One region of the Streptomyces krungchingensis genome, then DNA from elsewhere that is predicted to be linked to it. Evidence: riboswitches for the same ligand, from Rfam matches in the RefSeq annotation. Region 1 holds a riboswitch; the other holds the start of a gene.
What was found. Region 1 has a riboswitch for cobalamin ahead of ACSYGO_RS30365 (ribonucleoside-diphosphate reductase subunit alpha). Riboswitches for the same ligand answer to the same signal wherever they lie in the genome.

Region 1 (3,540 bases):
TGTTCATGTACCCGCACTCGATCACGGCGACGCTGTCCAGCCGCAGCCGCGAGGTGATCCGCCGCAACACCACGATCCTCCCGCTGTACTCGCTGATGCTGGGCCTGCTCGCGCTGCTCGGGTTCATGGCGATCGCGGCCGGGGTGAAGGTCACCAACGGCCAGCTCGCGATCCCGCAGCTGTTCGAGAACATGTTCCCGGACTGGTTCGCGGGTGTGGCCTTCGCGGCCATCGGTATCGGCGCGCTGGTCCCCGCGGCCATCATGTCGATCGCCGCCGCGAACCTCTTCACGCGCAACATCTACAAGGACTTCATCAAGCCGGACGCCACTCCGCAGCAGGAGACCAAGGTCTCCAAGCTGGTCTCGCTGCTGGTGAAGGTGGGCGCGCTGGTCTTCGTCCTCACCATGGACAAGACGGTCGCCATCAACTTCCAGCTCCTGGGCGGCATCTGGATCCTGCAGACCTTCCCGGCCCTGGTCGGCGGCCTGTTCACCCGCTGGTTCCACCGCTGGGCGCTCCTCGTCGGCTGGGCCGTGGGCATGCTCTACGGCACGATCGCCGCGTACGGGGTGGCCTCGCCGACGCAGAAGCACTTCGGCGGCAGCGCCAAGGAGATCCCCGGCATCGGGGAGATCGGCTACATCGGCTTCACGGCGTTCACCCTGAACGTGGTCGTGACGGTCGTCCTCACGTTCGCGCTGCGTGCGTTCAAGGCCCCGGACGGCGTCGACGAGACGTCCGCCGAGGACTACACGGCGGACGCGGGCGACCCGGGGGTCGAGGTGGAGCTGCCGGTGGCGGCCCACTGACCCAGCGGTTCCACACTCCGCGGCGCCCCTCGGTCAGGGGGGCGCCGCGGTCTTTTCCCGCCCCCCGGAAATTCGGCGGTCCTCCCCCGCGATCTCCCACAGACTGTGCGCATGGACACAGTCATCCGCGTCGCGCGTCCCGAGGAGTACCCGGGCCTCGGCGAGATCACCGCCCAGGCCTATCTCCGCGACGGACTGCTCGACTTCGGGGAGAGCGACGCATATCTGGGAGAGCTGCGGGACGTGGCCAAGCGCGCCGCCGCGGCCGACGTGCTCGTCGCGGTCGAACGCGAGTCCACGCCCGGCACGCAGCGACTGCTCGGCGGGGTGACCTTCGTGCCGCGCGGCGGCGCCATGGCCGACATCGCCCGCCCCGGTGAGGCCGAGATCCGCATGCTCGCGGTCGCCCGCGAGGCACGCGGCCGGGGTGCCGGGGAGGCACTAGTCCGCGCCTGCGTCGACCGCGCCCGGGCCACGGAGGGCTGCGTACGCATCGTGCTGTCCACCCAGCACTCCATGCACGCCGCCCACCGGATCTACGAGCGCCTCGGCTTCACCCGCACCCCGGGCCGCGACTGGAACCCGATCCCGGAGCTGGACGACATCCGGCTGCTCACCTACGAACTGACGCTCTGACAGCTCTTCAGCCACCCTCCGAAGCCGACACGACACAACATGTGGGGGTGGTCCCGCAGCCCGGCACAAGATGTATGCTCATGCTCGCTGTCGCCGCAGGGGAATCCGGTGCGAATCCGGAACTGTCCCGCAACGGTGTACTTGTGTGTGTTCGCGTATCCGCCTGCACGCGCTGGCTTCAGTCCGAGGACCTGCCGACAGCGCACCCCGGCCGTCCGGCCCGGGTGCCGACGACGTCCGGGCCTCGCGGAATGGGCCGGTGGACGCGGTGCGCTGCCCTCCGGCCGGCGCCCCCGTGTGCCTCCGTGCCTCCCGACAGGCCCCGTGCCGAGCGAGGGAGAGCCCCACGTGACCATCGCGCCAGCCGATCCGGCTTCAGCGTCCGCGCAGCAGGCCCCGGTGGAGACGGACGGTCCCGGTACCGCGCTGCTGCGGATCCTGACCGATCTCACCGCCGACCTCCCCGACGCCGACCCCGGCCGGGTCGCGGCCGCCGCGCTGCGCGGCCGGTCCGCCCGGGCCGACGAGGCGGAGCTGCGTGAGCTGGCCACCGAGGCGGCGGCGGGACTCATCTCCGAGGACCCCGCGTACTCGCGGCTGGCCGCCCGGCTGCTGACGATCAGCATCGCGGCCGAGGCCGCCTCGCAGGGCGTCGCGTCCTTCTCCGAGTCGGTCGCCGTCGGCCACCGCGAGGGTCTTGTCGCGGACCGCACGGCGGAGTTCGTCCGCCTGCACACGGCCCGCCTCGACGCGCTCGTCGACGTCGAGGGCGACGACCGCTTCGGCTACTTCGGCCTGCGCACCCTGCACAGCCGCTATCTGCTCCGCCACCCGATCACCCGCCGGGTGATCGAGACGCCCCAGCACTTCATGCTCCGGGTGGCGTCGGGTCTCGCCGAGGACGACACGATCCGCTCCGTGGACGAAGTCGCCGCGCTCTACCGGCTGATGAGCCGCCTCGACTACCTGCCCTCCTCCCCCACGCTCTTCAACTCCGGTACGCGGCACCCGCAGATGTCGTCCTGCTACCTCCTCGACTCCCCGCTGGACGAGCTCGACTCCATCTACGACCGCTACCACCAGGTGGCCCGGCTCTCGAAGCACGCGGGCGGCATCGGGCTGTCGTACTCCCGCATCCGCTCGCGCGGTTCGCTGATCCGCGGCACGAACGGGCACTCCAACGGCATCGTCCCGTTCCTGAAGACCCTCGACGCCTCGGTCGCCGCGGTGAACCAGGGCGGCCGGCGCAAGGGCGCCGCGGCCGTCTACCTGGAGACCTGGCACTCCGACATCGAGGAGTTCCTGGAGCTGCGCGACAACACCGGTGAGGACGCCCGGCGCACGCACAACCTGAACCTGGCGCACTGGATCCCGGACGAGTTCATGCGCCGGGTGAACGAGAACGGTGACTGGTCGCTGTTCTCCCCGGCCGACGTGCCGGAGCTGGTCGACCTGTGGGGCGACGAGTTCGACGCCGCGTACCGCAAGGCCGAGGAGGCCGGGCTCGCCCGCAAGACCATCCCGGCCCGCGACCTGTACGGCCGGATGATGCGCACCCTCGCGCAGACCGGCAACGGCTGGATGACCTTCAAGGACGCCGCCAACCGGGCCGCCAACCAGACCGCCGAGCCGGGCCACACCGTCCACTCCTCGAACCTGTGCACCGAGATCCTGGAGGTCACGGACGACGGGGAGACGGCGGTCTGCAACCTCGGTTCGGTCAACCTCGGCGCCTTCGTGAGCAACGGCGACATCGACTGGGAGCGGCTGGACGAGACCGTCCGCACGGCCGTGACGTTCCTGGACCGGGTCGTCGACATCAACTTCTACCCGACCGAGCAGGCGGGCCGCTCCAACGCCAGGTGGCGCCCGGTGGGCCTCGGCGCGATGGGCCTCCAGGACGTCTTCTTCAAGCTGCGGCTGCCCTTCGACTCGGCCGAGGCGAAGGCGCTGTCCACCCGGATCGCCGAGCGCATCATGCTCGCCGCGTACGAGGCCTCCGCGGACCTCGCCGAGCGCAACGGCCCGCTGCCGGCCTGGGAGAAGACCCGTACGGCGCGCGGTGTGCTGCACCCCGACCACTTCGACGCCG
Region 2 (3,540 bases), 3.9 Mb from region 1:
ATGTCGGCGGGCTGGTCGTCGGTGAACGGTTCGACCGTCGTCACCAAGGTGCTCATCCCCGCGGTGGCCGCGCCGCTCGTGGCCGGAATCGCCGCCATGCTGGCCACCCGGCTGACCTACCGCATCGGCGGTCGCGCCGAGGGGAAGGCGACCGCCAAGGGCTACCGCGCCGGCCAGATCGCCTCCGCCGGCCTGGTCTCCCTCGCCCACGGCACGAACGACGCGCAGAAGACGATGGGCATCATCACCCTGGCCCTGGTCACCGGCGGCGTCATCGCCCCCGGCTCGAACCCTCCCACCTGGGTCATCGTCTCGGCCGGTATGGCCATCGCGCTCGGCACCTACCTGGGCGGCTGGCGCATCATCCGCACCATGGGCAAGGGCCTCACCGACCTCGCGCCGCCGCAGGGCTTCGCCGCCCAGACCAGCGCCGCGACGGCCATCCTGGCCTCCTCGCACATCGGCTTCTCCCTCTCCACCACCCAGGTCTGCTCCGGCGCCGTGATGGGCTCGGGCCTCGGCCGCAAGGGCGGTGTGGTCCGCTGGTCGACCGCGACCCGCATGTTCGTGGCCTGGGGTCTGACCCTGCCGGCCGCGGGCCTGGCCGGTGCCTCCGCCGAGTTCCTGACCAAGCAGGGCACCTGGGGCATCGTCCTCACGGGCGTGCTGCTGGTCGCCGGCGCCGGCGTCATCTGGACGCTGTCGCGCCGCCAGCCGGTCACCGTCGACAACGTGAACGACGTCGACGCCGAGCCCGCGGGTGTCGTCACCACGGCGATGGCCGCCGTCGCCGTGCCGCCGGCCGGCCCGGTCACCGCGGCCGACACCGAGCTCAAGGCCACCATCCCGGTGCCGGACCCCGGTCCCTCCGCCGAACCCACCCGCCCGGCCACGGTGTAAGGAACGAACAGCATGAACATCGACTGGGCAGCTCTCGGCTCCGTCTTCGGAGTCAGCCTCGGGGCCACCGTGGCACTCGTCGGCCTCTTCACCCTCGGCATCGTCGGCCTCTCCAAGCGTGAGTCGGCGTCCGCCCGGGGCGACTCGGCGGCCCTCGCGGTCACCGGCGCGTACGCCTGCTTCGCGGCCTGCGCGGCGGCGGTGGCGTACGGGATCTTCATCATCGTCTCCTGACACGGGCGACGCTCCGGCGCACGAAGGGCGGGTACGGGACACGTTGTCCCGTACCCGCCCTTCGTCGTGCCGGGGCCCGCGCGCGAAGGGACGACAGGTGGTCGCGCGCAGCGGGATGCGTTCCGGGTCGCCGGAGGGCGGTCCGCGGGCCCGCGCAACGGCCCCGGCACACGGCGCAATTCGGTCTTGGCGGGCAGCCGGGCGTGGTGGCGGTGTGGGGCTCAGCACACTCTCTCCTCGCAGGTCAACAGCAAGTTGACGGCTGTTCTCGCCCCGTGGTGGACTGCCGGAGCCAAGTACGGCGGCAAGAGAGGAAGCCGGTGCAAGTCCGGCGCGGTCCCGCCACTGTCACCGGGGAAGAGATGTCCCGGGAGCCAGGAACTCTCACCGCCGGTCTAGTCGAACCAGGGCGTGGACACCCTGAGTGAGGACATGTCGCCATGCACGGCTGCCCAAGTGCTCTGCGCAGAACGCGAACGACGGTTGAGACCGACCTGACGGCCGGCTGAACCGATGCGTGCCGATCGCGTCTTCGCGTACGGCGCCGCCGCCGGCCTTCTCGGCGACCTGCTGCTCGGCGATCCTCGCCGGGGGCATCCGGTCGCCGTGTTCGGGCGGGCCGCGGGCGCCGTGGAACGGGTGTTGTGGCGGGACGACCGCGGACGGGGTGCGCTGCACACCGTCGTGTGCGTCGGCGGTGCCACCGCCCTCGCCGCCCTCGCGCACCGTGCCGTCCGGCCCTCCCCCACCGCCTCCGTCGCGCTGACCGCCGCCGCCACCTGGGCCGTCGTCGGCGGCACCACACTCGGCCGTGAGGCGCGGGCGATCGGCTCGGCGCTCGCCGCCGGCGACGTGGAGGCGGCCCGGGAACGGCTGCCGCACCTGTGCGGACGCGACCCCCAGGCGCTGGACGCCGACGGGATCGCGCGGGCCGTCGTCGAGTCCGTCGCCGAGAACACCTCCGACGCCGTGGTGGGAGCCCTGGTGTGGGGGGCCGTCGGCGGTGCCCCCGGTCTGGTCGCGTTCCGCGCCGTGAACACGCTCGACGCGATGGTCGGGCACAAGTCGCCCAAGTACCGGCGGTACGGCTGGGCTTCCGCGCGGCTCGACGACGTCGCCGGCTGGCCGGGGGCGCGCCTGACCGCCGTTCTCGCGACCGTCGCCGGTGGCGCCCCGCGCAGCGCCGCCCGCGCCTGGCGCACCGACGCCCGCAAGCATCCGAGTCCCAACGCCGGTCCGGTGGAGGCTTCGTTCGCGGGGGCGCTCGGGGTGCGGCTCGGCGGGACGCTCTCGTACGCGGGCCGGGTCGAGCACCGGCCCGTCCTCAACGGCGACGGCCGTGCGGTGGCCGTCGCCGACATCGAACGGGCCGTACGGCTGTCGCGTCGCGTGGGCTGGCTGGCGCTGGGCGCGTGCGCCGTCGGGCGGACGCTCGTCGGGCGCGCCGCCGCACGGCGGCGAGGGGCCGGGGCATGACCGGGGAGGGGTACGCCATGGATGCCGGAGCGCGCGAAGGAGCCGAGTCATGAGCGGCGGACTGCTGATCGCCGGAACGACCTCCGACGCCGGCAAGAGCGTCGTCACCGCCGGGATCTGCCGGTGGCTGGTGCGACGGGGCGTCAAGGTCGCGCCGTTCAAGGCGCAGAACATGTCCCTCAACTCGTTCGTCACCCGTGAGGGCGCCGAGATCGGGCGCGCGCAGGCCATGCAGGCGCAGGCCGCGCGCGTGGAGCCGACCGCGCTCATGAACCCCGTGCTGCTCAAGCCGGGCAGCGACCGGAGCAGTCAGGTCGTGCTCATGGGCAAGCCCGTGGGCGAGATGAGCGCGCGCGGCTACCACGGCGGCCGCCAGCAGGCGCTCCTCGGCACGGTCCTGGACTGTCTGACCGAGTTGCGGGGCACGTATGACGCGGTGATCTGTGAGGGGGCCGGCAGTCCTGCCGAGATCAATCTGCGGCGCACCGACATCGTGAACATGGGCATCGCCCGCAATGCGGGGCTGCCCGTGCTCGTCGTCGGCGACATCGACCGCGGCGGTGTGTTCGCCTCCTTCTTCGGGACGGTCGCGCTGCTGTCGCGCGAGGACCAGGCGCTCGTCGCCGGGTTCCTCGTCAACAAGTTCCGCGGTGACGTGTCGCTGCTGGAACCCGGACTCGACATGCTGAAGGACCTCACCGGGCGGCCCTCCTACGGTGTGCTGCCGTTCCGGCACGGCCTCGGTATCGACGAGGAGGACGGGCTGCGGGTGTCGCTGCGCGGAGCGGTCCGCGAGTCGGAGGTCACCGCCCCCGTCGGCGAGGACGTCCTGCGGGTCGCCGTCTGCGCGGTGCCGCTCATGTCGAACTTCACGGACGTCGACGCGCTGGCCGCCGAACCGGGCGTGGTCGTGCGGTTCGTGGACCGGGC

Region 2: linked by a shared signal. The riboswitch ahead of ACSYGO_RS13340 (cobalamin biosynthesis protein) and the one ahead of ACSYGO_RS30365 (ribonucleoside-diphosphate reductase subunit alpha) in region 1 are both predicted to bind cobalamin.

The regions. Positions count from the first base shown of each region.
Region 1 covers NZ_JBPUKY010000001.1:6,890,417-6,893,956, reverse strand. The annotation lists gene mctP (monocarboxylate uptake permease MctP) at 1-812, shown strand, start outside; gene ACSYGO_RS30370 (GNAT family N-acetyltransferase) at 924-1,448, shown strand; cobalamin riboswitch at 1,523-1,661, shown strand; gene ACSYGO_RS30365 (ribonucleoside-diphosphate reductase subunit alpha) at 1,797-3,540, shown strand, end outside.
Region 2 covers NZ_JBPUKY010000001.1:2,981,569-2,985,108, forward strand. The annotation lists gene ACSYGO_RS13330 (inorganic phosphate transporter) at 1-900, shown strand, start outside; gene ACSYGO_RS13335 (hypothetical protein) at 913-1,134, shown strand; cobalamin riboswitch at 1,397-1,537, shown strand; gene ACSYGO_RS13340 (cobalamin biosynthesis protein) at 1,648-2,610, shown strand; gene ACSYGO_RS13345 (cobyric acid synthase) at 2,660-3,540, shown strand, end outside.